DNA from 2 places in the Pseudoalteromonas sp. NC201 genome. Region 2 is predicted to be linked to the other one. Evidence: predicted binding sites of a transcription regulator. Region 2 holds the regulator's gene; the other holds the start of a gene.

Region 1 (16,384 bases), 920 kb from region 2:
ATGGCCGCCTCAACTGGGTCAACATAGGTCAATTGTTCGACTATGATACCGTTTAGGTTTAAACGTAATACGCTTTTACTTTCGACCTCAACCTGATCCTCACCAGATACAATGCTTATCACTATGGCGATAAGAATGAATAAAAACAGCAGATTTAGAATTAATCGCCTAGAAAAGTTCAGTGTGGCCCAAATGCCCTTAAAAATATTCGCTATCAGTTTCAAAATGATCCCTTATGCTTAACTTCAATACAACTCTATACATTTATCATATATCAGAGCGAGTTTCATGAATAATAGAAAAACGTAACGAAGTATTTTCATGATTGAAATATCGCCAATGCTGCCAAATTCGTTAATTTCTTTCTTCTTAAGACTTGCCAAATAATAAAAAAACGTTAATGTTCACAGGTAAGACCAGTTTTGTGGGGCGGCAAATGTTAGAACAAGAACTACAACTTAAACATACCAGTTTGCGAAATCGCTTGGTAATGGGATCAATGCATACCGGGCTTGAAGAAGGGTGGCACAACCGAAAGCGGCTCACTGCATTTTATGAAGAACGAGCAAGAGGTGGAGTGGGCCTGATCGTAACTGGTGGTTACAGTCCAAACCTACGTGGTAAGTTGACACCAATTTCTTCTTCTTTTAACTCGTTATACGATGTAATTAAACACAAAGCATACACCGAGGTAGTACATAAACACGGCGGCAAAATTTGTCTACAGTTACTACATGCTGGGCGCTATGCTTATCATCCATTCAACACTGCACCTAGTGCGATCAAAGCACCGATTAATCCGTATAAACCAAAAGCAATGAGCTTAAGTGCCATCAAAGGTACGATTAAAGACTTTGCTCACTCAGCTAAATTGGCCGAAAAAGCAGGCTACGATGGTGTGGAGATCATGGGCTCAGAGGGCTATTTAATCAATGAGTTTATGGCGGGTCATACCAATAAGCGCACTGATGACTATGGTGGTAGCTTAGAAAACAGAATGCGATTGGCAACAGATATTGTAAAAGCGGTTAGAGAGAAAGTGAGCGATAAGTTCATTATCGTTTTTCGCCTGTCGGTCATGGACTTAATCCCAAATGGCTCAACTCCAGAAGAAGTTGTGCTTCAAGCCAAAGCTTTGGTCGCGGCAGGTGTGGATATTCTTAACACCGGTATTGGTTGGCATGAGGCGCGCGTTCCAACAATTGCATCAATGGTGCCTCCTGGTGCCTACCGTGAAGCGTCACATAGGCTAAAACAGGCTGTCGATATACCCGTTGTAGCAGTAAATAGGATTAACACGCCAGATCTTGCTAATGACATTTTAGCCAAAGGTGATGCCGACCTTATTTCTATGGCGCGTCCATTACTGGCTGATCCTGAATTCTTTAACAAATATCAAGAGCAGCGCTCGGAACAAATCAATATTTGCATCGGCTGTAATCAGGGTTGTTTAGACCACGTATTTAAAGGTAAACGAGCAACATGTTTGGTGAATCCACAAGCCGGATTTGAATTGGATTATCCACTTCAGAGTGCCCAAAGGAAAAAACAAGTACTCGTTGTTGGGGCAGGACCTGCTGGGTTGTCTGTAAGTTACTATCTCGCTAAAAAAGGCCACCAAGTTAAGTTGATTGATAAAGGTAGCGAGCTTGGTGGTCAGTTTAATTTAGCGATGAGAATACCAGGTAAAGAAGATTTCCAACATACGCTTAAATACTATGTCAGCGAAATAAATCGCTTAGGCGTTGAGCTTTGCCTAAATACACCATACGAAGAAACAATGGCAAACGCGTTTGATGATGTGGTATTTGCAACGGGTGTAAGCCCACGTATGTCGAAAATAGAATGCGCAGATGGGAAACGTGTGTTTGCCTATGACGAAGTTATTAAAGGTGAAGTAGAATTAGGTAATAAAATTGCTATTTTAGGTGCCGGTGGTATTGGCTTTGACATGGTAGCGTTTTTAACTGAACAGCGAGAACAAACGATCCCTGATTTTAAATCTCAATGGGGAATAGAATGCGAAGCGCAGCCTTCACAAGAGCAAAGGCCGATTTATATGTTAAAACGCTCTGAAGGACGTTTTGGTAAAGACTTAGGTAAGACCACCGGTTGGATCCACAGAGCCGTTGCAAAACACCACAATGTTCAGCAAATTGCAGAATGCGAATATATCAGCTTTGATAATCAAGGTTTGACCGTAAGAGTTGCGGGTGAAGAGCAACTGTTAGATGTCGATACGGTCATTGCTTGTATTGGACAAGTTTCTAACGATAGCTTGTTCGATAAAGAGGTGCTACCTGAAAATCAGCACGTTATCGGTGGGGCTAAACTGGCGGCAGCGATTGATGCTAAGCGAGCGATTGCAGAAGCCCTTCAGGTAGCAAGAAAGATCTAACGAAATAACCCAACCCAATCTGCGGTCTATACTGATAATTCAAACATCAACTATGGATCGCATATGCTTGCCAACCTACTAAAGCCGTATCGGCAACTACAACATTTATCTCAACATTTTTCTGGTATCGCGCCATTACTCATGCGCCTTATTCTCGCGCCAGTTATGATCATTGCAGGTTACAATAAATTAAATTTGGCTAATCCGGACGCGACATTTTTACAACGCCTCCTCGCCGATCCCGATATTGTCGCATGGTTTGGCAATAGTGAATGGGGCTTAGGTTTACCTTTTCCTGACTTACTTGCCTTTCTTGCCGCTTGGACAGAGTTTTTAGGTGGTTGGTTGATTTTGCTTGGCTTGCTTACGCGTTTAGTGTCTATACCGCTCATGGTGACTATGGTCGTTGCTGCAACGACGGTGCATTTGGAGCATGGCTGGTTTTCGGTAACGCCAACAAACCCAGACACCAGCGCCGCAAAAGTATTAGACTGGCTTGGCTTTGACGAAGCTAAAGTGAGCTTAGAAAATAGCGTAGCAGCGAAGCAACGTTTGGATTCAATTAAAGAGATAGTCGAAGAAAATGGCAGACCAAATTATCTCTATGAAAAAGGCAATATTGTTATTTTAAACAATGGAATTGAATTTGCGGCAACTTACTTTGTATTACTACTTTCACTATTTTTTACCGGTGGTGGACGTTATGTCAGTGCTGACTATTGGTTGAGGCTACTTATTGATAGGAAACAACGCAATTTACTTCCAGAGTAAAACGAAATATTGCAAGGATGCTATCCAGAAATCCGTGATGTCACGTGGTCGAATTTAAGGGAAAATGATAGACTACAAGCCACGTAATACCAATTTGCTTAAGTATTTGGTCTATTTCGAGACACGTATTAAGTCAAATTGGTATAATTCACGGCCATTTTGAAGGCACAACACGGGATGAGTTAATGGACGCCATAGAATTACTCTTAACACGCCAGTCAGATAGCAATCTGTCTTTTCCTGGACCTAATCCAGCTCAGTTAGAAATCATTAAAAAAGCAGCACTAAAAGTGCCAGATCATGGTGGCTTAACACCGTTTAGATTTATTACAGTTGAAGAAAAAGGCCGCGAAAAGCTAGGTGAAATCTATTATCAAGCGGCGGTGAAAGAGCTGCAAGAGCAGCGGGTGATAGATAGAGCGAGAGAGCTACCAGAGCGCGCGCCTATGTTGATCATCGCAGTATCTCCTTATCAAGAACATCCAAAAGTGCCTCGTATTGAGCAAATTCAAAGTGCCGGTTGTAGTGTACTTGCTATGCAGCAAGCAGCTTTTGCACAGGGGTTGTCTGGTGTGTGGCGAACGGGTTACTTTGCCCAGAGTCCAGAAGTGAAAAAGCAACTTGGTCTCGATGAAAAAGATGAGATCGTTGGCTATCTTTATTTAGGTACGCCTACGGTGCAGTGTACAAAGCCAGTAAGGCATAAACCAGAAGATTTCTTTAGCAGTTTATAAGGATACGCAGCCATGGCATTACATGTAATTGATCACCCATTAGTTCAGCATAAACTTGGACTCTTGCGAGAGCAGGGTATATCAACCAAAAACTTTCGCGAAATTGTCTCAGAAGTTGGCAACTTACTCACTTACGAAGCAACAAAAGATTTGACGTTGAGCGATCAGGTCATCTCTGCTTGGGATGGTAACGAATTAACAGTTAAAAGGCTGACAGGCAAAAAGATCACCTTGGTGCCAATTTTAAGAGCCGGTTTGGGAATGCTAGATGGCATACTGCAATTGATCCCAGCAGCTAAAGTAAGTGTTGTGGGTTTACAGCGTAACGAAGAAACACTTGAGCCAGTGCCTTATTTTGAGAAGTTGGTGGGCAATATCGATGCTAGACTCGCTTTGGTTATTGATCCAATGCTGGCAACGGGTGGCTCACTGATTGCTACTATCGACATGCTAAAAAAAGCAGGTTCAAAAGAGATCAGAGCGATTGTGCTGGTAGCTGCGCCTGAGGGAGTAAAGTTGGTGGAAGAAGCGCATCCTGACGTTGAAATATACACGGCAGCATTAGATAGCCACTTAAATGAGAAAGGATATATAGCCCCTGGGCTTGGTGATGCTGGTGACAAAATCTTTGGTACGAGAACCTAGCAGGTTTAGTGATTAACAGATTTTGTTTTTTGATCTAAAACAATGATACAAAAAAATATGGTAGTAAAAACATGCCTTCCGCTCTATTTTTGTTAAAACAACAAAATAATATTAAGGATAGACGATGTATTTGCTACGTATTTTCTTGTGGCTAAGCTGCATTTCTGCTTCAGCAAGCGAGCTCCCCAGCATTGAAAAAATAGAAACATTTGCAACCAACTATCATCTCAATCTCAACATACATACACAAACAAGCAGTCTATCTGGCAGCGCAACGATAACGGTTAAAAATCAAGGAACAACACCAACTAGAGTAATCCCATTAAGACTTTATCGCTTGCTTAGTGTTGTCGATATCACTTCGGAAGCGGGTAAGTCCCTCAACTATACACAAGGAGTAGTAAGTAATATTGATGACTCACTATTTCAGTCTAATTATATTAAATTATCGTTATCTGAGGCGCTCCAACCCGATCAACAAACAACTTTTACTGTTAATTATTCTGGCCATATAAAGGGGTATGTAGAAACTGGGATGGCTTATATTAAAGATGACATCACCCCTTTGTTTTCTATTATTCGTATGGACGCATATGCTTATCCGCTCATCACAGTGCCTGATGATAGGGTCAATCGCGCGTCACGCTTTTGGCAGAAGCTGTATAACTACACCGCTAGCATCGAAGTGGATAGCGGCTTAGTAGTAGCAAATGGTGGAATTTTACTAGGCGTAACAGAAACCGATCAAGGACGAAAGGTTTATTCATACAAAAACCAGAAACCCTCATGGAGAATGGACTTCATGGTCGCACCATATACCGTGACAAAAGGGCATGGCTTTAAGCTATTTACGTTACCGGGAAATAAATATGCAACTGACTATATGGAAAAGGCAAAACAAACTATAACATTGTATGAAAGTTGGTTTGGTCAACGTCAAAGCACTGGTGAGTTTAGCTTTATAGAGATCCCAAAGGGGTTTGGTGCTCAAGCTGATGTTACCGCAATTATTCAAGACAGCGAGGGGTTTGTGGAGGTAACTCGTTTGTATCACGAACTGAGTCATCTATGGGACCCACGTTCGAATGAAAGCTACTCACCACGCTGGAATGAAGGTAAGGCTACCTTTTTAGAATATTTAACGGATTCACGGCTGAATAAAAGGGTGTCTTTAAGCTCGCATATGACAAACGTACTAAAACGAGCAAAAAACCAGTTCGTTAAACAGCCTAAATATTTAACGACTGCGTTTGAAGAGTATGGAAAAGCTGGGCTTAATGCCTATTCGGTAGGGGCGCTATTTTTTGCGCTTTTGCATCATGAGCTAGGAGAGGAAAGGTTTAATCATTTACTACGTACTTTTTATGCAGCACATGTTAAAAGCGGAGCATCAACAGGCGACTTTATCCTTGCACTGCGTGATTTGAAAGATCCTAACATTGATTGGATATTATCTCGTTGGGTGAATAGCCATAGGTTCACGCTTGATATTTTAGACGCTACCAACTTTGAGAACTTCATCACGTTGAGTATAAGAAGTAGTAAAATATAAATAATCCAAATAAAAAAGCTACCCACAAGAGGTAGCTTTTTGGCTTCTATAAAAGAAAGGAATCGGTATTAAAAGTAGCCTCTGATACCAAGCTTGATATTCCGACCTGGAAGAGGGGCTTGCTCTTTGATAAACGAGCTATGCACAAAGCCTAGCTCATCTGTTAGGTTATCAAGGTTAACATAACCAACCATGTCACTGCCCATAAACTCAAAGTCATAGTTAAACGACATATCCACTAACGTATAGCCCTTAGTTTCACTTTCATAGCTCGCGATGTTGTCTTGCTTGAAGTAATGTGTCACCGTGAAGTTAGCTGTTAGGTTCTCGTAACTGTGTTCGTAATCGAGACCTAGCTTGTTGCTTGGAATACGTGGTAAATATTCGTCGTTATCTAACTTCGCTGTCAGCGAGTCACCAAACACTTTGACGCGTGCAAAGTTGCTTAGTTTGTAATGGGCATCAAACTCAAGGCCGTATAGCTTGGCATCACTGCTTTCAAACTTAAACACCGGAACAGCGCCTTCATGTGCATGATCCGCCACTTCTAAACCGTGCTCTGGACTATAGATATAGTCTGTTAATGCCTGATAGTAGAAGTTTTCGATGTCGTTATAGAAGAAATTAACGGTATAGCCAAAGTTACCTGAGAACTTTCTAAAGCTAATGTCTAGGTTGTTTGATGTTTCTTGTTCGATATCTTGCGGCTCAAAGTGTAAATGATCACCTTCTAGCTCATAACCAAGCCCTAGTTCATAGGTGCTGGTTGCGATATGAATGCCATTTGAAAGCAATTCGGCGGTTAATGGTGCGCGCTCCGAGCGAGACAGCGAAACAGCGACGTTTTGGCCTTCAGCAAAGTCGTACACGCCACCAATAGACAAGCTTAGATTGGTCATTTCCAGGTCATAAGAAATAAACCCATTATCTAAGTTACCACCATGGCCGTGGTCGTGATCATGATCGTGTTCACCTTCATGGTCATGATCTTCTTCGTACGCTTCCAGTTGATTGCCTTTGCTTGATAACTGGTAGTCTTCAATACGAGCACCTAACTCAAATGTGAAGTCTCCAAAACGACGTTCTTCAAGGATGTAAAGTGCGTGCGTTTTGGTATTGGTCGATGGCGTGAAAGCTTCTGCACCGTTTGCGGCGTAATCGCTGTCGGAGAAATGATAACCAACAGTGCCGTGCCACTCTCCTAAGCGGTGCTCTGCCGTTAAGCGTAACTCAGTTGTATCATTTTCAAATACAGTACCTATGTTTCCATCTTCAATTTCAGCGTGTTCGTAATCGGTGTAGCCGACACGTAGGCCAACAGATTCAAGCCAGTCACTGTGTACTGCATAATTTACAAGCCCTTGCCAACGGTCTTGTTTTACTCGAGCAAATACGGATTCTTCTTCGTGGTCATGCCCTTCCTCTTCATGCTCGTGATCATGGTCATGACCAATATGAGAGTGAGCAGGAATACCATAGTCCGTATCAACACGGCCATAAGAGAAACCAACGGTCAGATGATCGCCAACGTAACTTGTACCTAAGTTAAATTGCTCAGAATCGATAAAGGTATTGTCGACGCGATTGGCGTACTCTGTTTCATGCTCTTCTGCTTCGTGGGCATGATCTTCGCCTTCATGTTCATGCTCGTGTTCTTCATGTTCGTCGTGTGGAAGCGCGAAATTAGGGGTTTCATAATCACCACCTTTACGCTTAACGCCATCGAAATGGAAGTTAAATCCGTCAAAGCCGGATTCTAATAATACCGCAAAGGTATTGGTATTTGAGTTGGTATCATGGCTATAGTCGGCAGCGCCCTGAAGGCTATCGATCACGTCTGTCGGAATACGATTATCAACAACATTAACCACACCACCGATTGCACCTGAGCCGTAAAGTAGGGTTGCAGGACCTCTTAGCACTTCAATTTGCTGCGCAGCCAGCGAGTCATTAGTGTTGGCGTGATCTGGGCCAACGCGCGAGGCATCGCTACTGTCTAACCCGTTTTGCGTGATTTTAACCCGAGGACCATCTAAACCACGGATGATAGGGCTTGAACTCACCGGACCAAAGTAACTAGCATTGATCCCTGGTTGGCCTTTTAGTGTTTCACCCAGTGTTGGTTTGGCACGGTTTTTTAGCTCATCCCCACTTAATACACTGACCGGAGAGGTCATTTCCATACTATTTTTATGTAGGGCAGAAGAGTAAACAACAATGCTCTCAACAGATGTTGGTTTTAGTTCGACTCGAACAAATCCTTGGGCTTCATCTACATCTACACGTTTATCAAGATAATTAGGCTTAGTAACGTGTAATTGAGAATCAGCATCTATTGCAATGGTAAATTGGCCATTCTTATCTGATTTAACTGACTTGCTTTTGCCATGAAGATGGATGGTTACATTACTAAGTGGTTGATTGTTTGCGTCAACAACTTTACCTGTTAGTTGTGCAGCATAAGCTGGCGCTGCCCCGATTATTGAAATTAATGCGCTGGCGATAAGAGACTGCTTAAACATATTTTATTACCACGAGTTAGATTATGTATTGAACGAGTGAGCCTATTCGGCTAATAGAGTGATAATATAACACTACAAATTTGGAGGATCAATAACGTTATACTATAACTTAGTTATTGTTGAAATTAGAATTACAACTATAGTTAAGGAACAAGTCAAAGTGAGCACAACGTAATGAACAAGCCATTTGTCTTCAAGGCAAGGATTAAGGTTGCTGACTTATTTCACCATAGCCACCATGAAGAAGCATTTACCACCGCCATGTTGTCAAAAGAAAGTAGTGAGCACTTTGCGATGAAACTGCTTGGGATATGCGCACTGTCTTTTGATAAGCCGGCAAAGTGGAGCAAGGCGGAGAAAAAACATTGGCCGGACGTATGGCTAGAAGACGACAACGACCAGGTTGAAGTCGCTTTGTTTATTGGTACCTTAGAGGTCGATGAGATACTCAAGTATGAAAAGCTTTATGCTAAGGTTGTGGTGTTGTGTGCTGACGGTGAGCAATGGTTTGAAGAGCGTCGAGCGCAATTACAGTTTATTGGATCTTTCTCTGTGTTTAGTATTCCCACGGACTTTGTGGTTGAATTGTGTGAAATGCTGACGCGAAGTTTACATTGGGACGTGATTTTTGAAAATGGGGCGATGAGTGTTACTGATAGTGAACACTACATTCGTACTCAAATTACCAAGCTGATTTAACGCACTAGTTAACCTAAACTCGGGATAACGGCTGCTAGAGAACAAGTTGTTATGTCGCGGATTTTGGTTATTTACGGCAACTCTATTTTAATATGGCTTGTGGGTCTGCTACAGCACAATAAAATTTCCCCATCTCTCACAAAAGCAAGTGGCTCGTTCGCGTACTGTGTTTGTCCTTCGATGAGCTTGGCGCGGCAAGCACCGCAAAAACCCTCGCGGCATTGATAGGGGACTTCAATATTTGCTGCTTCAAGGGTTTCGAGTATCGAAGACGAAGAAGCCACATATTCCAGTGGCTCCTCAATATTCTCAACCTGAATTAGGAAGGATGGCTTTTCAACCATTACAAGTCGAAATCGCCAAAGTCAGAGGCATCGACTTCAGAGTCGATTTGTCCAACAAGATATGAGCTGATCTCAGCTTCCTGTGGTGCAACCTGAACATTGTCAGAAACAAGCCAAGCATTGATCCACGGAATAGGGTTCGATTTGGTCTCAAATTGCGTTGGTAAGCCAACCGCTGACATACGAATATTTGTGATGTACTCAACGTATTGACACAAAATATCTTTGTTCAGGCCAATCATTGAACCGTCTTTAAACAGATACTCAGCCCATTCTTTTTCTTGCTCAGCTGCTTCAACAAACATCTTAATTGCTTCTTCACGGCATTGTGCTGCCACGATAGACATTTCAGGGTCATCTTTGCCTTCTTGCATGATATTCAGCATATGCTGTGTGCCAGACAAATGAAGCGCCTCATCACGAGCAATTAGCTTGATGATCTTTGCATTACCTTCCATAAGCTCGCGCTCAGCAAAAGCAAATGAGCAGGCAAAGCTCACGTAGAAGCGGATTGCTTCTAAGATGTTTACCGACATGATGCAAAGGTACAGGAGCTTTTTCAGCTCAAACAAGTTTATGACGACCGTTGTGCCATTAATTTCATGCTTGCCTTCACCGTACTGATTATAAAGGCTTACCTTTTCAATCAGTTCATCGTAATACTTGGTAACTGCATCCGCACGTTCAACAATTTTGTCATTGCCCACGATGTCATCAAAGATTAACTCAGGGTTTTGCGTCACATTACGAATAATGTGAGTGTAAGAGCGACTGTGAATAGTTTCACTAAACGCCCAAGTTTCGATCCAAGTTTCAAGCTCAGGGATGGAGACGATCGGCAAAAGCGCAACGTTTGGAGAGCGACCTTGCACACTGTCTAGCAATGTTTGATATTTTAGGTTGCTCAAAAAGATATGTCTTTCGTGCTCAGGAAGTGCCTGAAAGTCCAATCTATCCTTACTTACGTCTACTTCTTCTGGACGCCAGAAAAACGATAATTGCTTTTCAATTAGCTTTTCGAAAATAGGGAACTTCTGTTGGTCGTAGCGAGATACATTAACAGTTTGTCCGAAAAACATCGGTTCTTTTAATTGGTCGTTATGATTTCTGCTAAACGTAGAATATGCCATAAATGTGTTACTCAATACCTAAAAAAGCGGGTGATGACCACCCGCATAAAAAGTTATATCTTACAAGCGCCGCCTTCACAACCATCGTCTTCTGCTTCTGGTTTCATCTCATCTTGAGCATCAGAAGCACCGTCGCGGGTGTTATGGTAATAAAGTGTTTTAACACCAAGTTTGTATGCGGTGAGTAAGTCTTTTAGCAATAGCTTCATAGGAACTTTACCTGCTTCAAACTTACTTGGATCATAATTGGTATTTGCAGAGATAGTTTGATCGATGAACTTCTGCATAATACCAACCAGCGCAAGGTAACCATCGTTAGATGGAATATCCCAAAGTAGTTCATAGTTGTTCTTGAGGCGGTCGTACTCAGGTACAACTTGCTTCAAGATACCATCTTTACTTGCTTTAACACTGATATGACCACGAGGTGGTTCAATACCGTTTGTCGCGTTTGAAATTTGCGATGATGTTTCCGATGGCATCAAGGCTGACAACGTTGAGTTACGCATACCGTGTTCTTGGATACTTGCTCTTAACGCATCCCAGTCAAGGCGTAATGGCTCTTCACAGACTTTATCAAGGTCACGCTTATAGGTATCTATTGGCATGATACCTTGTGAGTAGGTCGTCTCGTTAAACTTAGGACAAGCGCCGCGTTCTTTTGCTAGTTCATTCGATGCTTTCATCAGATAGTATTGGATCGCTTCAAATGTTCTGTGTGTTAGGCCGTTAGCACTACCGTCTGAGTACTTAACACCATTCTTTGCGAGATAATAAGCAAAGTTAATCACACCGATACCCAGTGTACGGCGTCCCATCGTTGCATTGTACGCAGCAGGAACAGGGTAGTCTTGATAGTCTAATAGGTTATCAAGTGCGCGAACCGCAAGCTCTGCTAACTCTTCTAGCTCATCTAAAGACTTGATAGCACCTAAGTTAAACGCTGAAAGCGTACAAAGTGCAATTTCACCTTCAGGGTCATTTACATGGCTTAACGGCTTCGTTGGTAGTGCAATTTCAAGGCATAGGTTTGACTGGCGGATCGGTGCAACCTTAGAGTCAAACGGGCTGTGTGTATTACAGTGGTCAACGTTTTGTAGATAAATACGACCGGTGCTCGCACGTTCTTGCGCAAACATTGAGAATAATTCAATCGCTTTAATGCGTTTCTTACGAATAGACTCATCTTTCTCGTACTTAACATACAGTTCTTCGAATTTATCTTGATCTTCAAAGAATGCGTCGTAAAGACCTGGCACATCTGATGGACTAAAGAGCGTAATATAGTCGTCTTTAATTAGGCGGCTATACATGGTTTTGTTGAACTGCACGCCATAATCTAAATGACGTACGCGGTTTTCTTCAACACCACGGTTATTTTTTAGTACTAATAGGTTTTCAACTTCAAGATGCCAAAGCGGGTAGAATAGGGTCGCCGCGCCACCACGTACACCGCCTTGAGAACAGCTTTTAACAGCCGTTTGGAAGTGCTTATAAAACGGAATACATCCAGTGTGGTACGCTTCCCCATTTCTGATTGGGCTACCAAGTGCACGAATACGGCCTGCGTTAATACCAATACCGGCACGCTGACTGACGTATTTTACAATCGCAGAAGAAGTCGCGTTGATTGAATCTAGGCTATCAGCACATTCAATCAGTACGCATGAGCTAAACTGACGTGTCGGCGTACGAACACCAGCCATAATTGGCGTTGGTAATGAAATTTTGAATGTTGAAACCGCATCGTAGAATCGCTTAATGTAATCTAGACGCGTTTCTTTCGGGTAGTTTGCAAACAGGCTTGCAGCAACAAGAACATATAAGAACTGCGCACTTTCATAGATCTCACCCGTTACACGATTTTGTACAAGGTACTTACCTTCCAACTGCTTAACGGCTGCATAGCTGAAGTTCATATCTCGGCTATGGTCGATGTAGCTGTTTAGCTCATCAAACTCAGCTTTTGTGTAGTCGGTAAGAAGGTGCTGATCATAGCGCTTGTCTTCAACCAGCTTTACCACATGGTCGTGTAAGTGCGGCGGCTCAAAACAGCCATAGGCTTTCTTACGCAAGTGGAAAATAGCCAAACGAGCGGCTAGATACTGATAATCTGGAGACTCTTTTGAGATCAGATCGGCTGCAGCTTTAATAATCGTTTCGTGGATATCACCAGTACGAATACCGTCATAAAACTGGATGTGTGACTTTAATTCAACCTGAGAAACTGAGACGTTATCTAGGCCTTCTGCCGCCCATGTAATGACACGATGGATCTTATCTAGATCTAACGGTTCTTTGCGACCGTTTCTTTTGCATACAGATAGCTGTTGGTTCATGTTATGTGCCTGTATTCCTTAGGAACGCGCTTTAGATATCGCACGAATATAAAATTGTTTAGCAAACCACCACTATATATGGTGCCCTAGTGGCTAGGGATCACAAGATAGTGGGGTTGACGTGAATTTGCAAGAGAACAACTCGGGCAGAATTGTGGATAAGTTTGGGATAATTTATTTATGTAAGTGTCCACTAACCTATGACAATCCACTTATCTGCCCACAAAGAAAAATCAACAAAAAGATGATGCTTTTCAGCAAAAATAAAAAAAAATTCTAACTGATTTTTTTCTACACAAATTCGTATCTATTATAGCAAAAACACAATATATGGTGTTTTATTTTTTTATCGACACTAAATATGCGATAACGTGTCTAATGGGTTAGTAAGATAGAGATCCGCATGCCAAGACTTAGCTTCGGATTCAGATGGAATGAATCCCCACATTGCTGCTGCACTAATCATTTTTGCGGATTTTGCAGCAATAATATCTCGCTCAGCATCACCAACATAAATACACTGCTCAGGTGACACCCCCAATTTTGACGCCACTAACAGTAAAGGCTCGGGATGAGGTTTGGCCACCGCCAGTGTATCTCCGCATACTACTGTCTCGATCTTTGCAAGTTCAGGGATCTGTTTTAGTAGCGGAAGCGTTAAAAACTCAGGTTTGTTCGTCATGATCCCAACCTGAATCTCTTTTTCTAAAAGTGCCGCTAATAACTCACCAATTTGCGCAAAGCATTGGGAATGTACTGATAAATTCTCCAGGTAGTAGTCGAGTACACCCTGCCGTAATATTTGAATGTCGTAGTGCTTTAATGACTCACCAAATCCTACTTGCAACATCGCTGCTACGCCGTTTGAAATCGCACTGCTATAAACCTGTTTGCCGACAATAGGCATTTTATTAGCAGCTAAAACGTGGTTTAGTGCGGCTCCTAAGTCATCACTGGTATCCAGCAAGGTGCCGTCTAAATCAAATAGTACCGCCTGGATCATGCCAGCTTCTCAAAGTGTAGAATGTAGTTAACTGAAACGTCTTTAGTTAAGGTAAATGTTTTGCCGATAGGGTTGTAGTTAATCCCTGTCGCCGCCCTAACTTTGAGGTCGTATTTTTCAGCCCAATCAATTAGGGTCGAAGGGCGAATAAATTTATCATGCTCATGCGTGCCTTCAGGAACCATTTTAAGCAGTTTTTCTGCGGCGACGATAGCCAGTAAATACGCTTTTGTAGTTTTGTTTAAGGTAGAAAAAAATACATGACCGCCGGGCTTAACTAGCTGTGCGACTGAACGAATAATGGATTCTGGGTCTGGTACGTGTTCTAGCATTTCCATGCAAGTTACTACATCGAACTCACCTTGGTGCATGGCTGCGAATTCTTCCGCTGGCACTTTTTGATAGTCTACGTTAACGCCGACCTCTAATGCGTGGAGCTTTGCGACGTTAAGCGGCTCTTGCCCCATATCGATACCGGTTGCATTTGCACCCAGCTTAGCCATGCTTTCTGTCAAAATCCCGCCACCACAACCGACATCTAATACTGTTTTTGCGAATAGGCCTTCACACTTATCGTTAATAAAGTCCAACCTCAACGGGTTAATGTCGTGTAATGGTTTAAATTCTCCCTCTCGGTCCCACCAGCGCTCTGCTATTTCTTCAAATTTAGCGATTTCATTAGGGTCTACATTTTGATGTTCGGTCATAAAAAACTTCCTCGTCGAATTGAGCGCATTATAAAGGGGATTAGATAAAAATAGCACCTGTAAAACGGTAAAAAGTGTGTTAGCATGCTTGACGAATTTTATAATAAACAAAGCCCCCGCTGATACTCTGAGGCAATTCGGCTATTTTTTGAAGTGCGTTTAATTGGCGCTTCAGCAGAAAAAGCAATTTGCTATTCAGATAGCATCTCAACACAAGTTGTAGTGTGACACAAAAGGGGTGGACACTGAAGGAAAGTGGAGTCAAATGTCTGATCTCGCCAATGAAATCCTGCCAGTCAATATCGAAGATGAATTAAAAAATTCATACCTAGATTATGCAATGAGTGTAATCGTAGGTCGTGCATTACCTGACGTACGTGACGGCCTAAAGCCTGTTCACCGTCGTGTATTGTTCGCGATGAATGAACTTAAAAATGACTGGAACAAACCTTATAAAAAGTCAGCTCGTGTAGTTGGTGACGTAATCGGTAAATATCACCCGCATGGTGATAGCGCGGTTTACGATACTATTGTACGTATGGCTCAGCCTTTCTCTCTACGCTATATGCTCGTAGATGGACAAGGTAACTTTGGTTCTGTCGATGGTGACTCTGCAGCTGCGATGCGTTATACCGAAGTACGTATGGCGAAAGTCGCTCACGAGTTACTTGCTGACCTTGAAAAAGAAACCGTTGATTATGTACCAAACTACGATGGTACAGAGCAAATTCCAGATGTGTTACCAACTAAAGTGCCTAACTTATTGGTGAATGGTTCATCTGGTATTGCGGTTGGTATGGCGACCAATATTCCACCTCACAACTTAACTGAGGTGATCAATGGCTGTTTGGCTGTGATCCAGAATCCAGACATCACCATTGAAGAGTTAATCGACTATATTCCGGGTCCTGATTTCCCGACTGCCGCCATCATTAGCGGTAAAAACGGCATCGAACAAGCCTATAAAACAGGCCGTGGTAAGATCTATATCCGCGCGAAAGCTGAAATCGAAGTCGATGAGAAAACAAACAAAGAAACCATCATCGTTCATGAAATTCCTTACCAAGTTAACAAAGCAAGACTAATCGAAAAAATTGCAGAGCTTGTTAAAGATAAAAAGGTTGAAGGGATCAGTGCACTACGCGACGAGTCGGACAAAGACGGTATGCGTATTGTTATTGAAATCAAACGTGGTGAAGTCGGTGAGGTTGTACTAAACAACCTATATGCTCAAACACAACTACAAACTGTGTTTGGCATCAATATGGTTGCACTAGACAACAACCAGCCTAAGTGTTTCAACCTGAAAGAAATGCTTGATGCGTTTATTATTCACCGTCGTGAAGTTGTAACGCGTCGTACTGTATTTGACCTGCGTAAGGCAAGAGACCGAGCGCACACGCTTGAAGGCCTCGCAATTGCGCTAGCTAACATTGACCCAATCATTGAGCTTATTCGTAAGTCACCAACACCAGCGGAAGCGAAAGCGGCGCTAACTGCGCGAGCTTGGGATCTTGGTAACGTTAAATCAATGCTTGAG
Region 2 (16,384 bases):
TGTACGAGCACGATCTGCCGCTGAAATCCCCGTCGTTACGCCTTTCGCAGCTTCAATAGACAAAGTAAAGTTGGTAGAGAACTGAGCGCCATTGGTTTTCACCATTAGTGGCAAGTTCAGCTGCTCACAGCGCTCCTGTGTCATGGTCAAACAGATTAACCCGCGACCATATGTTGCCATGAAATTAATTGCATCTGGTGTAATGTGCTCTGCTGCAATGATCAGATCACCTTCATTTTCTCGGTCTTCATCGTCCATCAAAATAACCATTTTACCGGCTTTAATGTCCGCGATGATTTCCTCAGCACTATTTAAACTCATAGTTTTCCCATTTTTACTTTGTCTGTGGCTACTTTATAAAGCCAGCTTTCGCCAATAGACTGGTTGTGAGAGTGGACTCGCTGGCAGCGCTTGGCTCACCCTGAATTAGTCTTTCGAGGTAGCGGGCGATTTGGTCAACCTCTAGGTTTAGTTTTGACCCGACTTGAAAACCTGCAATCGTCGTTTCTTGCGCCGTGTGTGGCACTATGGTCAATTTAAAGCGGTTTTGTTCCACGGCATTGACCGTCAAACTGATACCATCAATGGCAACCGAACCTTTATACGGAATATACTTCATTAGCGATGACGGCGCGGCTAACCAATAGTCAGTCGCTCTGGCATTAGCGGTTATCTCAACCACTTCAGCAATACCATCCACATGGCCTGACACCAAATGACCGCCTAGGCGTGAAATCGGCTGCAGTGCCTTTTCAAGATTTACCTTTTGGCCTTGTTGGTACTCGGCAAAACGCGTCAAACTTAAGGTTTCGTTAGAAACATCGGCTTTGAAGCCATCATGAAACTTCTCAGTTACGGTCAGGCAAACCCCGTTCGTGGCAATACTATCACCCAAGTTTACATCGCTCATATCAAGAGATGTCGTGGTCACACGAACAATTAAATCGCCGCCCTTGAGCTGCAATTGAGTTAATGTTCCTGTTGCTTCGATAATACCTGTAAACATTTTACTTCTCTTTAGTCGCGATAAGTTTGAGATCAGGCCCCACTTGGCAAACGTCGCCAAACACTAACTCAGGTATTTGCGACATGGCACTCAGTGGTGTGGTGTTAAACAGCCCTTTTCCAGCGCCAATTATTTTCGGTGCCAAATAGATGATATATTCATCGATTAGCCCTTGTTCATGCATTACCCCCGCAAGGGTGGCACCGGCCTCTAGCCAAACATAATTACAGTGCTTTTCAGCCAACTTGTTGAGCACGGCTTTTAGGTCGAGCTTACCGTTGATTTCAGGCACGACAATTTGCTCTACGAAATGAGGCCATTGCACTGAATTATCAATAGTACGGCGGAAAATAATCACTGGAGATGCAATTGTAAATAGCGCAAGATCTGGTGTCAGACGATTTTGTGAGTCAATAATCGCACGTATCGGCTGGCGTAGCTCAGATTGAGGATAATCGGTGTCTTGCAAAAACTCCTCACGAACATTGAGTCTGGCGTTGTCTACCATAACCGTATCGGCTCCGGTCAAGACCACGCAACTTTGCGCGCGGTGACGCTGTACGTCTAAGCGTGCTGCAGCTGAGGTTATCCACTTGCTCTGGCCATTGTTTAATGCGGTTTTCCCATCAACAGAAGCGGCAAGCTTACAAGTCACGAACGGCAACCCATACTCCATTCGCTTCAAGAATCCGGTATTCAGTGCCCTTGCTTGTGGCTCTAACAAACCAAAAGCCGTTGCAATTCCCGCGGCCTCTAACATTGCCAATCCGCGCCCTGCAACTTGTGGGTTGGGATCAACCATGGCTGCGACCACTCTGCTGACGCCTGCGTCAATCAGACCTTTAGCACACGGCGGCGTTCTGCCATAGTGACTACATGGCTCAAGCGTTACATAGGCAGTTGCACCAGCGGCTTTAGCTCCAGCTTGCTTAAGCGCATGCACTTCAGCATGGCCTTCACCTGCTTTTAAGTGCGCGCCTTCGCCGACGATTTCACCGTCTTTTACGATCACACAGCCGACGTTTGGATTAGGTGTTGTGGTGTATTTACCGCGCTTTGCAAGCGTGATGGCACGGCTCATGAAATCATGGTCTTGCGATGTGAACTGGCTCAATCCCCCAACCTCGCAATTTCTTCACCAAACTCACGAATATCTTCGAAAGAGCGATATACCGAAGCAAATCGCACATAAGCCACTTTATCGAGCTTTTTGAGGGCTTCCATAATACATTCGCCAATCATGTCGCTTGGTACTTCGCGTTCACCAGTACCACGAATTTGAGATTTAATTTGGTGTACTACTTCTTCAATTTGTTCAGTGCTGACGGGACGCTTTTCCAGCGCTCGGTGCATGCCATTGAGTAACTTATCTTCATTGAAAGGCTCTCTGGTACCATCTTGCTTTATCACGCGCGGCATTAAGAGCTCTGCGCCCTCGAAGGTAGTAAAGCGTTCGTGGCATAAAATACACTCACGACGGCGACGGACTTGGTGGCCGGAAGCAACCAAACGTGAATCTATCACTTTGGTATCTTTGGCTGTACAAAATGGACAATGCATAGACGCTCTCGTTGACTCAAAAACAAAAAAGGCCGCTTGAATGCGGCCTTAATCATAACAAAAAACTGCTTTTTTGTGAGCGAAATTATGCGTAAACAGGTAATTTAGCGCAAATTGCTTTTACTTTTTCTTTCACTTGTGCCTGTACAGACTCATCATTGATGTTGTCTAGTACGTCACAGATCCAGCCAGCAAGCTCTTTCGACTCAGCTTCTTTGAAGCCACGACGAGTGATTGCAGGAGAACCGATACGCAGACCAGAAGTAACGAACGGTGAACGTGGATCGTTTGGTACAGAGTTTTTGTTTACTGTGATGTTTGCACGGCCAAGCGCAGCATCTGCATCTTTACCTGTGATGTCTTTATCAATCAGGTCAAGTAGGAACAGGTGGTTTTCAGTTTTGCCAGAAACCACTTTGTAACCACGCTCCTGAAGTACCGCAACCATAGCTTGTGCATTTTTAACCACTTGCTCTTGGTATGACTTGAACTCTGGCTGTAGTGCTTCTTTGAACGCAACCGCTTTTGCAGCGATAACGTGACATAGAGGACCACCTTGGCCACCAGGGAATACGGCAGAGTTTAGCTTTTTGTAGATTTCTTCATCATCACAAGCAGAGATGATAAGACCACCACGAGGACCCGCTAGCGTTTTGTGCGTTGTTGTTGTTACAACGTGTGCATGAGGCACAGGGCTTGGATAAATACCAGCGGCAACTAAACCTGCAACATGCGCCATATCAACAAGTAGGTAAGCACCTACTTTGTCAGCGATTTCACGGAACTTAGCCCAATCAACGATACCTGAGTACGCTGAGAAACCACCGATGATCATTTTTGGTTTGTGCTCAAGTGCTAACGCTTCAACTTGTGCGTAATCGATCTCACCAGTCTCTTCATTTAGGCCGTATTGAATTGCGTTGTACGTTTTACCAGAAAAGTTTACGTGTGAACCGTGCGTTAAGTGACCACCGTGAGCAAGGCTCATACCAAGTACAGTGTCATGTGGCTGAAGTAGCGCTTGGAATACCGCTGAGTTTGCTTGTGAACCAGCGTGAGGCTGAACGTTTGCATAAGTAGAACCAAATAGCTCGTTTGCACGATCAATGGCTAGTTGCTCAACCACGTCAACGTGCTCACAACCGCCATAGTAACGCTTACCAGGGTAACCTTCAGCATACTTGTTTGTTAGCTGAGAACCCTGCGCTTCAAGTACACGTGGGCTACAGTAGTTCTCAGAAGCGATAAGCTCGATGTGCTCTTCTTGACGTGAAGTTTCTGCTTCAATCGCTGCAAATAGTTCTGGGTCAAAATCTGCAATATTCATGTTACGTTCTAACATGGTTTCTCCTAGGTAAACGTAAGGGTATTTTTAAAGACAATCTAGCATCACAAGATAACCAGTTTGCCTATGAAATCAGCATGGACATATTTAAGCAGGGATTGAATTTATTTCACACCCCTATCGCGATGATATTTTTTTATTTAAACATTAATATTTTAAATAAGACAACCTAAGTTGTATTTGAAAAGCTAATATAGTCTTAAAATTGACCTTATCTGAGTGGGCGTTCTACCCACTCAGATAGGCACTCTGATTTAGTTGAGTTTTGCTAACATTGCTGCCTTCAAAGCATCATAATCTGCACTAAGCGGCTCTGCCAAACATGGTTTTTGCAATGCATCGGCCAACGGTTTCGGCATATCAAGCTGCTGATTTAAAACACCTTCTACAGATTCCTTAAACTTCGCAGGATGCGCAGTGGCAAGGAAAATTCCGGTTTCATCCGCTTGAGAGTCCAGTGCTAATCCCTCGTAGGCTATCGCAGTGTGCGGCTCAGCCAAGTAACCTTTATCATGTAATTCTTGCATTACTGTCTGAGTTCGCGCTTCCGTCACCGAACGTGAATAAAAGTCATGTTTGTTAAAATCCCCTCTTTCTAGCATGATTTCAACACGAGGCCAGTTATTAGGTTTACTCACGTCCATCGCATTAGAGAGTGACTCCAAAGTGTCGTTTGGTTGCCACTCACCCGAGGCTATGTAACGGGGCACAGTATCATTTTGGTTTGTCGTGGCACTTAACTTGGCAATAGGTAATCCAATCGCTGCCGCAATCATTGCTGCACAGACATTACCGAAGTTACCACTTGGCACTGAAACATGCACTTTATCACGCTGAGATTTAGGTAATTGTGCTAGCGCTTCAAAGTAATAACACACTTGCGCCACTAAACGGCTGATGTTGATGGAGTTTGCCGAATTAAGACCAAGCTTTTGCTTTACTTCGTCATCAAGGAATGCTGACTTTACCATCGCTTGGCAGTCATCAAAGCTGCCATCTACAGCATAACAATGAATGTTTTTCCCAAGTGTTGTAAACAGCTTTTGTTGGGCAAGCGAAATTTTGCCATGAGGATAAAGGATCACAACATCGACATTTTCCTTTTCGTAAAATGCATGGGCAACGGCGGCGCCCGTGTCACCACTTGTTGCGGTGAGGATAGTCACGCGCTCACCTTGATTAAACATACTAATGCATTCCGCCATAAAGCGGCCGCCAAAGTCTTTAAACGCCAATGTTGGCCCATGAAAAAGCTCTAAACAATGCTGATTTTTAGCAACTTCGACTAATTTAGCAGGGAAATTAAAGGCGCGCTTTACCATCGCATCGAGGGTATCTTGTGGTAGTTCATCACCAATAAGGTGATGTAATACCTTGGCACTACGCTCTGCAAAAGGTAATTCAAGTAGTGCATCAACATCTGCAATACGCTCAAATGTAGGAGGAAAAAAAACTCCTTGGTTACGACCTAAACCAATTTTTACCGCTTCAACAAATGAAACAACCTGCTGCTCGTCTTTTAAATTCACTAATTTCATTACTTTTGATCCTTTAATTCTCTTGTGCCAAGCGCATCTAATCGGCAAATATGGCTAAAACCCGCTTCGTTAATGTAATTTTGTTGCAACCATTGCTGCACTGCATTTGCCTGTTGCTCAGACTTACAAATAGCAAATAGTGTGGGCCCTGCCCCTGAAATACTCACCAGCTCGGCACCTAGGGCTGGTAGCGCGTCTTTTGCTTCGTTAAAGCCAGCAATGAGTGGCGCTCTCGCTTCCTCGGCAATGCTGTCTTTCATCATCGACAGTGCTTTGTCAAATTGACCTGACTGCATCAATAAACAAAAGCCCGACAGTCGCTGGGCAAACTCCACCGTATCATGCAAAGAAAACTGCTGTGGTAGTGCTTGCCTTGCTTTCGCTGTATTCAAGGCAAAGCCAGGATATGCAATAACATAAAACCAGCTTTCATCATGCGCAACGCTGATTGCTTTACTTGGAATGCAGTCTGCTGTCAGTTGTAGCCCACCAAGGTAGCAGGGCGTGATGTTGTCGTAGTGACGACCACCACTGACCTTAGCTTCAAAGTCGGCCATTAATTCAATAAGCGCCTCTTGGCTTAATTGCGTATTGGCAAAATCATTGAGTGCAGCAAAAGCGGCAACCACAGAGCAAGCGCTAGAGCCTAGACCTGAACCAACAGGAAGGCCTTTATACAAGGTCATGGCAACCGCCGGCATGTTGGGTGCCACATGCTGTTTGAAGTGCTGTAAACACTGAAACGCTAAATTGTCTTTAGGATCAGCGGAGAGCTTTTCAGCATATGGACCAATACAGTTGAACGTATCACGCTCTGCGGCTTCAACGCTGACCTGATCACCCAGTAAACTGCCATCAATAGGCTGGAGTGCGGCGCCAAGGGCATCAAAGCCAACACAAAAATTACCCATTGACGCTGGTGCATAAAATGTTTTCATAGCTCCTACCTCGACAGCGTTTTTAGGATATCAGCAAATACGCCTGCAGAGGTTACCTCTGCGCCCGCGCCATAACCTCTGATCACAAAAGGCTTTGGTTGATAATATTGGCTCAAAATAGCCAGTGCGTTTTCACCGTCACGAATATCGTACAAAGCGTGCTCTTTATCTACCGCTTCAATGCCAACGCGGCATTTACCGTCAACAATTGAACCGACATAGCGTAGCACTTGGCCTTGTGCTTTGGCCGCCGCAATACGCGCTGCGAAAGCATCATCTAATTGCGGTAATTGCGCCATAAATTCATCAACACTGGCACCCTCAGCAAACCCTTCAGGTAATACTGATTCAACTTCAATATCACTGAGTTCCAACGGCAGTCCCGATTCACGGGCAATGATAAGCAGCTTACGTGCGACATCCGTACCAGATAAGTCATCGCGCGGATCTGGCTCTGTAAAACCGCTTTGTTTGGCTTTCTCTGTCGCTTCCGATAGCGATAAACCATCCGACAATACGCCAAAAATATACGATAGCGAGCCAGACAAAATACCACTGAATGAAAGCAATTCATCTCCTGCGCCAAACAGCAATTTAAGGTTGTCTAATACAGGGAGTCCGGCGCCAACGTTGGTTTCATATAGAAAGTGACGGCGCTTAGCTAGTGCAGCCTGCTGCAGTGACTGATAATACTCATAGCTGCCAGTATTGGCTTTTTTATTAGCCGCAACGACATGAAAGCCCGCGTTAAGAAAGTCTAAATAGCCATCGGCAACGAATTGAGCCGCACTACAATCGACAATCACAGGGTTAATTAAATGATTTTGTCTAACAAACTGGCTAACCTGTTGTAAATCAAAGCCCGACTCCGCTTTCTCAAGCGCCAATTCCCAGTTATCAAACGGTACGCCTTCTGGGTCTAAGTAACACTTACTTGAGTTTGCAATGCCATAGAGGTTCAAACGGATATTGCGTTTTTCAAGCCATGCTTGCTGCTTATGAAACTGCTTCATTAATTCTTGACCCACTAGACCGCAGCCAATCAAGAAAACATCAATGGATGGCACGTGCGTGAAGAAGTTTTCGTGACACACTTTTACTGCATCTTGGCAAAGTTCACCGTCAACCACCGCCGAAATAGAACTCTCCGTTGAGTCCTGCGCGATGGCAACAATATTCACCTGAGCCTGTGCAAGTGACGCAAAGAATTTGGCCGCAAGACCTTTGTGCGCTTTCATGTTGTCGCCAACCAAAGTAACGATAGCAAGGTTACGTTGCACTTCAATTGGGTCGATTAATCCTGCTTGCGTTTCAAGCTCAAATGCCTGTTCAAGCGCAACCAGCGCAAGTGTTAAGTCTTGCTCATGGACACAGAAACTGATGCTGAATTCACAAGAAGATTGCGTAATAAGTACAATGGATACGTTATCTGCTGCCAGTGCAGAAAAGACCCGAGCAGCCATGCCAACCTTGCCTTTCATCCCAGGTCCTGCAACGGTCAACATGGCCAGTTTATCAAGACTCGAAAGCGCTTTTACTGGAGCCTCGCCACCGCCTTGAGCACAAATCAGTGAACCCGGCACTTCTGGGTCATGCGTATTTTTAATTTCACAAGGCACATCTGCTTTGGCGCAAGGTAAAATGGTTTTTGGGTGCAGCACTTTGGCGCCAAAATAAGATAGCTCCATGGCTTCTTTATAAGATAGCACGTCGACCTTAGTCGCTTTCTTTATCAGACGAGGATCTGCACTGTAGACGCCATCAACGTCAGTCCAGATTTGACAGATTTCAGCTTCAAGACACGCAGCTGCGACAGCTGCAGAGTAGTCAGAACCGTTGCGACCAAGCGTTGTCAGCTCGCCCGCTTCATTGCTTCCCGTAAATCCTGCCATGATATAAAAACGCGACGCTTGGGCACGCACTAACTCTGCAAAACATACTTTACTTAGCTTAAGGTCAACTTCAGCATCGAGATACCCGCCCTGCGTTTTTACACAAGCGTCAGCACTAAGCGCGACTGAATCTGATTGCAGCATGGTGTCCATCAGCGCAACGCTAATGCGTTCGCCAAAACTAATGACATAGGCTCTTGCTTGATCTGGACAATGTCCCAGTAACTTGGCCCCATCTAATTTATTCTTAAGTAATTCAAAGTCAGGCCAGCCTACAACACCACCGTACACCGCTTGTACTTCATCGTATAAGCTTTGGCTGCGGGAAGTAAATGACTGCCACTGGGAGTCAAACGCTTCTCCTCGTCCAGCCAAATCAGCAAGCTCAACGAGCTGATCTGTCATGCCACCGGGAGCCGACAGCACGATAAGCGCTTGTTGTTGGCCATGGTCTTTAACTAGCTCGCTGACTCTTTGTAAACAGGCAAAATCTTTGAGGGAAGACCCTCCAAACTTTAGTACTCGCATCATTTTTCCTCATTCCAAAAACAAAAAAGGCCTGTGTTCTTAGTGAACACAGGCCTTTTTCAAACTCGCACTGACCTATGCCACTATCCCGTTAGGATGGTGGTTGTAATAATGGTCGTAGTGATAATATTCGTTTTCATAATTTTAGAGTGCCTGAAGTTTAGCCGCGCTGTCAATACGAAAGAGCAAAATAGATTATGCAAATTTTTAATAGTGACATTTGTAATTTGCATAGATAAGTTATCGGATACCAAACTGGTGCAGTAATCCTAATAACTGCTCTGCTTTAACCGGTTTTTCTAAAAACCCTAACGCCCCCAAATTTGCTACTCTTTCTTTCATCTTGGTCTGAACATCTGCCGAAATAACCACCACGAAACATTCAATTCGGTGTGCTTTTATTGCCTCTAACACAGCAATCCCATCAAGTATTGGCATGGTTAAATCCAAGCACAATAAATCTATTTGCTGGGTTTTCAGTAAATCAATCGCCTGCTGGCCATTCTGTGCTTGGTGCAAGGTCAGGTCTAATTTGCTTTGTAAGTTTTTAATGACTTGTTTACGGGCGACAGCCGAATCATCGCAAACTAAGACGGAATAACTCATAAAGTGGTCAGTCTTGTACTATCGTTAATAAAACGGTCACTGGATATCGCTATCTTATAACACATTAAACTTTCCTAGGTAAGGCGCTAAAAAGCATAATTAATGAAGATAATTATTTATTTTTAACCATTTATTGGCTAACTTTAAAAACAGATTATACAAAGGCGATGAACTTACCGTAGGAGCTCAGCTTAATTCATGCTGCAAAAAAGCCTCTCAAAAAAATTGCTCACCAATGTGCTGTCGGTTTACTTCCTTCTAACCTTTGTCGTCACATGTGGTCAAATCGTTGCCGAATACGTCAATACTAAAGACTATATTCGCAATGAACTTACTATGCTGCAAAAAACCTTTAGCCGCAGTTTGACCCGTGCCATATGGGAACTCAATACGAAGCAGACCGTTACTACGGCTGAGGGGCTACTTGCGATCCCCATGATCGAAGGAATTATTGTACGAGATGACAGCGGCGAAATTATTTCACAGCTTGGCCGCTCACTAGATATTCACGAGCTGTATAGCCAACAGCTTGTTCAAGAAGAAGCAATAATCGAAGATACGCCATCCGGTTTGTTTGGTTATACGTTTCCATTGATTTTTGAATTCTCGGGACGCGCAACACAAGTCGGCGACGTAACATTATTTTCTAGCCGAGAGGTGGTCTTTAGTCGCATCATGATCTCTATCTACTTTTTGATAGGTAATGCGATGATCAAGACAACATTCTTGATTATTCTATTTTTAATTGCCTTCAGAAAGCTACTTACCGAACCATTAAGCGATCTCACCGAACAAATTGAAGACTTTGAGGTCGACAACGTTGATGGCCATAAAATAGATATCGGCGCAAAAGAGCGTAATGAACTAAAGATCATGGAAGAGGCATTCAATAAGCTAATTGATAAGGTCTCTGAATATCGTAAAAAGCTCGATCAAACTCAAAAAGAGCTTTTGATCAGCAATGAAAAACTTGATCAACATAACATTCAGCTGGAACAAGAAGTCGCACGTAAGACCTCAAACCTGAGCCAAGCGATGATGGATCTTCAGCAACAAAAATATGAATTAGAAAAGCAGAAGTTAACGCTCACAGAAGAGATTGATTTAAGAAAACAAACAGAAGAAGAACTATTAACGAAACAAAAAGAACTTGAGAAATACGTAGATGAGCTGAACATGGCACAAGAGCGCTTAGTCGGCTCTGAAAAAATGGCGGCACTTGGTGGTCTCGTTGCCGGTATTACGCACGATATTAATACCCCCGTTGGTATTGGCGTGACTGCGACGTCGTTCTTACAGGAGCGTTTAGATCAGCTTGAGGCGGCTTACAACGGAAAAACCTTATCACCAAAAGCGTTAGAAGAATTCATTAGCGAAGCAAAGCAAAGTGCTAGCCTACTTACAACCAATTTAGACCGCGCATCTGAGCTTGTCGCAAGCTTTAAACAAATTGCAGTCGATCAGGCCAGTGAGGCGGTTCGTACCATTAACCTGAAGCAATACCTTGGTGAAGTGATCCGCTCATTACATCCAAAATTGAAGAAAACTCATCATCAAGTGAATATTGAGTGCCCTGAAGACATGACGCTAAATTTACCAGCTGGGGCAATTAGCCAAATATTCACTAATCTGATCATGAACTCTTTGATCCACGGTTTTGAAAATCAAGACCAAGGACAAATAGATATTAAGATTAAAGAAGACAATGGTATGGTAAATATCGTCTACAAAGACAACGGCAAGGGCGTAAGTAAAGCCCAACTAGACCGGTTGTTTGACCCCTTCTTTACGACCAAACGCGATCAAGGTGGCAGTGGGCTCGGTACCCATATTACCTTAAACCTCGTAAAACAAACCTTGAATGGGGATATCGAAGTAAATAGTGAAGAAGGCAAAGGCCTCACCTACTACATCAGTTTCCCAAAAGACTTACAAAAACCAATGGCGATGTTTAGCTAACCAAGTTTAGAGCACAACAACCATCCAATACGCCATACTGCAAAGTGGCGTATTGGCGCAAGATATCTCCCCCACCACCAAACATCATCTAGTGGAATACAAGCTGTGACCTTTTTGCTATGATGACCGCAATTTTATTCCAGACGGGCATATTTCTATGTGGTTCAGTAACTTAATCTGCTACAAATTCAAACAAGATGTAACTTACGCACAAGAAGATTTCGAAAAAGCACTCGAGCAGGATATTTTTCGTCCTTGTGGTAGCCAAGACATGACCACTTTTGGCTGGACAAAAGCCTTCGGTAAACATGGTCAGATGCTTTCACATTTTTCTCAAGACAGTATCTTAGTTTGTGCTAAGCGTGAAGAAAAGGTGCTTCCTGCAGCCGTAGTCAATGAAATGGTCGCCGAAAAAATTGAGCAAATAGAGCAACAAGAAAATCGTCCAGTAAAGAAAAAAGAAAAAGACGATATCAAGGAAAATATCCTAGCCACTTTATTGCCTCAAGCGTTTAAAAAATCGAGCCTACAATTTGCTTTTATCGACCAAAAATCAGGTTGGGTGATTGTAAATAGTGCCAGCTTCAATAAAGCGGAAGAACTACTTGCACTACTGCGTAAGTCTCTGGGCACGCTTCCTGTTGTACCTGCGTTTGCAAACTATGATTTAGACTTACAGCTAACACACTGGCTCACCGAGTTTAGTGCACCTGAAGGCTTTGCAATAGGCACCGACGCTGAGTTGCAAGAGCCAGACGACAACGGCGCTCAAGTCAAGTTAAAACAACATGACCTTTCATCAGACGAAATCAAAACGCACCTAGAAAACGGTAAACGTGTGACTAAACTCGCGTTAGATTGGCGTGAGCGCGTGAAATTCGTTTTACAAAACGATGGTACATTAAAACGTTTAAGCTATGCAGAAGCACTTAAAGACCAAAATGCAGATATCCCAAAAGAAGATCTAGCCGTTAAACTTGATGCTGACTTTATTTTGGTATCGGAAGAAATCAAAGAGTTGTTAGAAGATCTAACCAAAGGTCTTGGTGACGACGAAGGCCTAGAGTCTTAATTTTACCATCTATAGTCTGTTGAGCTTTGGGTACGAAAAATTGATAGCGGATATGGCTATCAATTTTTCTTTATCCAGCTCAATACGCTATCTTCACAAGGTCACTTTGCGCCAATAGCAAGCAGATTGCACGCACTCAAGTACGAGCGTATAGTTACTGACTCGCGAGTTTATTTGCACTAACCAACGTATTTGTCGCGCTTTATTTACTCTTCAATGGCATGATAGCAATTCGGCTTTGGCAGTAACGCTTTGCTAACCTGAATTTCAGGCATCGAAGACAATTTACGCCAGTAGTCCGATACCCGAAAACGGTAACTCGTACAATTAAACGGAGTTTGACTCGCGTGAATGTAAAAAGCATTTCATTGGCTTTAATAGTAGTGATAATTTGGGGGCTTAACTTTTCGGTCATTAAATTTGGCCTAGCAGAGTTACCTCCTATTTTATTCTCAGGCTTGCGTTTTTTGGTAGTCGCGATCCCAGCAGTATTCTTCATTCCTTTTCCTAACACGTCGGTATGGAACGTACTCGGGGTTGGGCTATTTTTAGGTGTGCTTAAGTTTAGCTTGCTGTTTATTGCGATGGAATCAAATGCATCAGCCGGCATTGCTTCTTTGCTGCTACAAGCCCAAGTCATTTTCACGATTTTGCTAAGTGTTTTGTTGTTAAAGGAAACCATGGATCGCTTTCAAGTGGTAGGGATTAGCATTGCAACGTTTGGCTTTAGTTTGTTTTTTATCAACTCCTCTGGGTCAACGACAATGTTGGGCGCGGTACTCATTCTATTCGCGGCATTATTTTGGTCGTTTTCAAACCTCATTATGAAGCGCCTGCAAGACGTGAATTTACTCCATTTTATTGTTTGGGTAAGCCTAGTGCCGCCGTTGCCACTTTTTACACTGTCTTATTTTATTGAAACTGACGCCCCATTGACCTTACTACTAAACACTACAACACAGTCTTGGTTATCCATTGCCTATGTGGGTTATATCTCGACACTGATTGCATTCGCAATATGGGGGTGGCTACTTAAAAATCACAAGGCCGCAGCAGTGACGCCTTTTGCTTTATTAATCCCTATTGTCGGCATTGTAGGTTCAGCCTTATTACTTAATGAGCGATTGATGCTAATTGAAGCCATCGGGGGTGGTTTTATTTTATGTGGCTTAACGATTTCAGTTACAGCTGCTCGGATAAGTAAAATATTTAGAAAGCCCCAGACCGAGGCTATCCCCTAAACGGTAAAGACCTCAACAGAGGTCTTTATATTCACGGCAAACGAAGGCGCTGAAACTGCGCATTAAGTTACAAGGATTAGGCAAACATTGTTTTAACGTCTTCGAGTACATGCAAATAAGTGTCATCAGCAAACATATTCACCTCTCTTATTACCCCCTTTTCTTCATATTGCTTTAGCGCTGCAGACTTATCCGACACCTGCAAAATACCTTCTACAATCGCACCAACACGAATAAAGTCGACATAACAAACATGTTCAGGTCGATAATTAGGATTTGCCCAGCTTTCTGCAACTTCAACAAACTCATCGGTGAATTCCCACTCTCGCATTATTGCCCCCCCAATTTTGCCGCCTAATTTCTGGATTGCATGAGCCAAAAAGCTTGGATTGGCAAACACTTCAGGGTGACGTTCGGCCTCCGTCAAAATCGGTAAAACACCGATATTAAACACCAAAGAAGCCAGCGTGATTGTATCTTTGTTAAGCGACGTGTGCTTATTGACGCGAAGATAAAAATCCATCGTTGTTATCGCTTGGCAAGCAACTTTTAGCGTTTTCTGCCAAGCTTTGTCCATGTAAGTTTTAATAAGCTTGTTATTAGAAACAAATAGCTGCTCCATCGCCATTGCAGTCGCTATATTCTTGATTTGTCTGAGACCGATACGAGTTACTGCTTGGTTTAAGGTGTTTACCTTCACCGAACGGCCCATAAATGCGCTGTTGGCAACTTTGATCATACGTGCTGCAAGGGCTGGGTCGTGAGAAATAACATCTGCCATCTGCATCAAGTTAATTTCAGGGTCATCTGCCGCTTGCCTAACCCGCACTGCAATTTCAGGTAATGTCGGCAATACCAAGGTATCGTTATTAATTCTGTCAGTTAGAATCGTGAGCAAAGCATTTTCTGTAGACATGAAACCAAATCCCTTAATAACTGAATAAAAGACCCGACTACAAGCGTAAGCTTATGGCAAAAGTAAGCACTTGCTTGCTGGAGGTCACACTGCTGATTTTTAGTATCTATGACGTAAGTATTGTCTAACTTTCGGATAAAGTTAAGAAAATCTAAAAAAATAATATTTTATTTATATACCCTCGATAATTAGCAAGTTAGAATTCATAGCATATGGTGCTTTGTGGCAAACTTTGCCGCAAAAATACTGAAGATGACCCATAGCTGGACACAAATGATGACCTTTCACGTTAACAGCGGCTTGCGTATCACACGCCAACCAAAGTTAACTAAGTATTGTGATACAAAATCGTGTAAGGTGATCGCCACATAAATAAATAGAATACAGACAACAAGGGAGCATTATGAAACACTCAATGATTTCGGTTGCAATCGCACTTGCAACAGGTCTCACCCTAACTGGCTGCTCTGAGCCATCAACCTCTTCTGAGAAACCTAGTGCACAAACTGAGCAAGGACAAGTTGATACTAAACAATCAGGCTATAAGCTAGTTAATGCATCTCAAGACCGGCTAGATATTTATACCCCAGTAACACTCGAAACAGACTTGAGTCACTTAAACGATAACCAGAAAAAGATGCTAGCTTTACTCATCGATGCTTCGGTTATTATGGATGATTTATTTTGGCAGCAAGCGTTCGGCGAAGACAAAGCAACATTCCTAAGCAAAATCTCAGACGAAAAAGTACGCCAATTCGCGGACATTAACTATGGGCCTTGGGATCGTTTAAATGGCGACCAAGTTTTTCTTTCTGGCTTTGAAGAAAAAGCACTGGGTGCAGAATTTTACCCAAGCGACATTACCAAAGACGAGCTAAATAACGCCGAAGTAAAAGATAAAACAGGATTGTATTCTGTTATCCGCCGCGATGAAAACGGCAAGCTATACAGCACTTCTTACTCATCCGCGTATAAAGCTGAATTGGATAAAGCCGCAGAGCTTTTACGCCAAGCAAGTAAACTGGCACAAGACAAAGAGTTTGCAAACTACTTAAACTTGCGTGCAGATGCGTTAGTCAATAATAGCTACCAAGCGTCTGATTTTGCTTGGATGGACATGAAGAATAACCCGATTGATGTGGTGATCGGCCCAATTGAAACCTATGAAGACCAGCTATTTGGCTATCGCGCCGCTTTTGAGTCTTACGTTCTGGTTAAAGACTTAGCGTGGAGTGAGCGTCTCGCTAAATTTGCCGCCTTCTTACCTGAGCTACAAACCGGCTTGCCTGTTGATGATAAATACAAGCAAGAAGTACCAGGCTCTGATGCCGACCTAAACGCATATGACGTCATTTATTATGCAGGCCATTCAAACGCGGGTAGTAAAACCATTGCGATTAACCTGCCAAATGACGAAGAAGTGCAACTCCAAAAAGGTACACGTCGCCTACAGCTTAAAAACGCCATGCGCGCAAAATTCGATAAGATCTTAGTACCAATTGCTGACCAACTTATCGTCCCTGAGCAACGTAAGCACATCACCTTTGATGCTTTCTTTGCTAATACCATGTTCCATGAGGTGGCCCATGGTCTAGGCATTAAAAATACCATTACAGGTAAAGGCACCGTGCGCCAATCACTGCAAGAACACGCCAGTGCACTTGAAGAAGGTAAAGCCGATATCCTAGGTCTATACATGGTCGAGCAATTGCTTAAAAAAGGCGAGATCACCGAAGGTACGCTTGAGGATTACTACATCACCTTTATGGCTGGTATCTTCCGC

What was found. Region 2 encodes NrdR, which represses ribonucleotide reductase genes. Its sites were predicted from a motif close to AAACACNANATNTNGTGTTT; they were not measured.
Region 1: a site for NrdR is predicted at 13,202-13,221, ahead of nrdA (class 1a ribonucleoside-diphosphate reductase subunit alpha). Genes of this name have one in related genera too.

Annotation. Positions count from the first base shown of each region.
Region 1 covers NZ_CP022522.1:2,167,919-2,184,302, reverse strand. Annotated here, with positions in the region: gene sppA (signal peptide peptidase SppA) at 1-224, opposite strand, end outside; gene PNC201_RS09175 (FAD-dependent oxidoreductase) at 437-2,398, shown strand; gene PNC201_RS09170 (HvfX family Cu-binding RiPP maturation protein) at 2,462-3,169, shown strand; gene PNC201_RS09165 (NAD(P)H nitroreductase) at 3,355-3,903, shown strand; gene upp (uracil phosphoribosyltransferase) at 3,916-4,548, shown strand; gene PNC201_RS09155 (M1 family aminopeptidase) at 4,673-6,100, shown strand; gene PNC201_RS09150 (TonB-dependent receptor) at 6,169-8,622, opposite strand; gene PNC201_RS09145 (YaeQ family protein) at 8,797-9,321, shown strand; gene yfaE (class I ribonucleotide reductase maintenance protein YfaE) at 9,393-9,665, opposite strand; gene nrdB (class Ia ribonucleoside-diphosphate reductase subunit beta) at 9,665-10,795, opposite strand; gene nrdA (class 1a ribonucleoside-diphosphate reductase subunit alpha) at 10,849-13,134, opposite strand; gene PNC201_RS09125 (HAD family hydrolase) at 13,490-14,137, opposite strand; gene ubiG (bifunctional 2-polyprenyl-6-hydroxyphenol methylase/3-demethylubiquinol 3-O-methyltransferase UbiG) at 14,134-14,844, opposite strand; gene gyrA (DNA gyrase subunit A) at 15,110-16,384, shown strand, end outside.
Region 2 covers NZ_CP022522.1:3,088,612-3,104,995, forward strand. Annotated here, with positions in the region: gene ribBA (bifunctional 3,4-dihydroxy-2-butanone-4-phosphate synthase/GTP cyclohydrolase II) at 1-321, opposite strand, end outside; gene PNC201_RS13435 (riboflavin synthase) at 350-1,006, opposite strand; gene ribD (bifunctional diaminohydroxyphosphoribosylaminopyrimidine deaminase/5-amino-6-(5-phosphoribosylamino)uracil reductase RibD) at 1,008-2,120, opposite strand; gene nrdR (transcriptional regulator NrdR) at 2,117-2,566, opposite strand; gene glyA (serine hydroxymethyltransferase) at 2,652-3,908, opposite strand; gene thrC (threonine synthase) at 4,166-5,449, opposite strand; gene thrB (homoserine kinase) at 5,449-6,387, opposite strand; gene thrA (bifunctional aspartate kinase/homoserine dehydrogenase I) at 6,393-8,807, opposite strand; gene PNC201_RS13470 (response regulator) at 9,048-9,413, opposite strand; gene PNC201_RS13475 (sensor histidine kinase) at 9,612-11,372, shown strand; gene rdgC (recombination-associated protein RdgC) at 11,530-12,444, shown strand; gene PNC201_RS13485 (EamA family transporter) at 12,792-13,685, shown strand; gene PNC201_RS13490 (HDOD domain-containing protein) at 13,762-14,601, opposite strand; gene PNC201_RS13495 (dipeptidyl-peptidase 3 family protein) at 15,005-16,384, shown strand, end outside.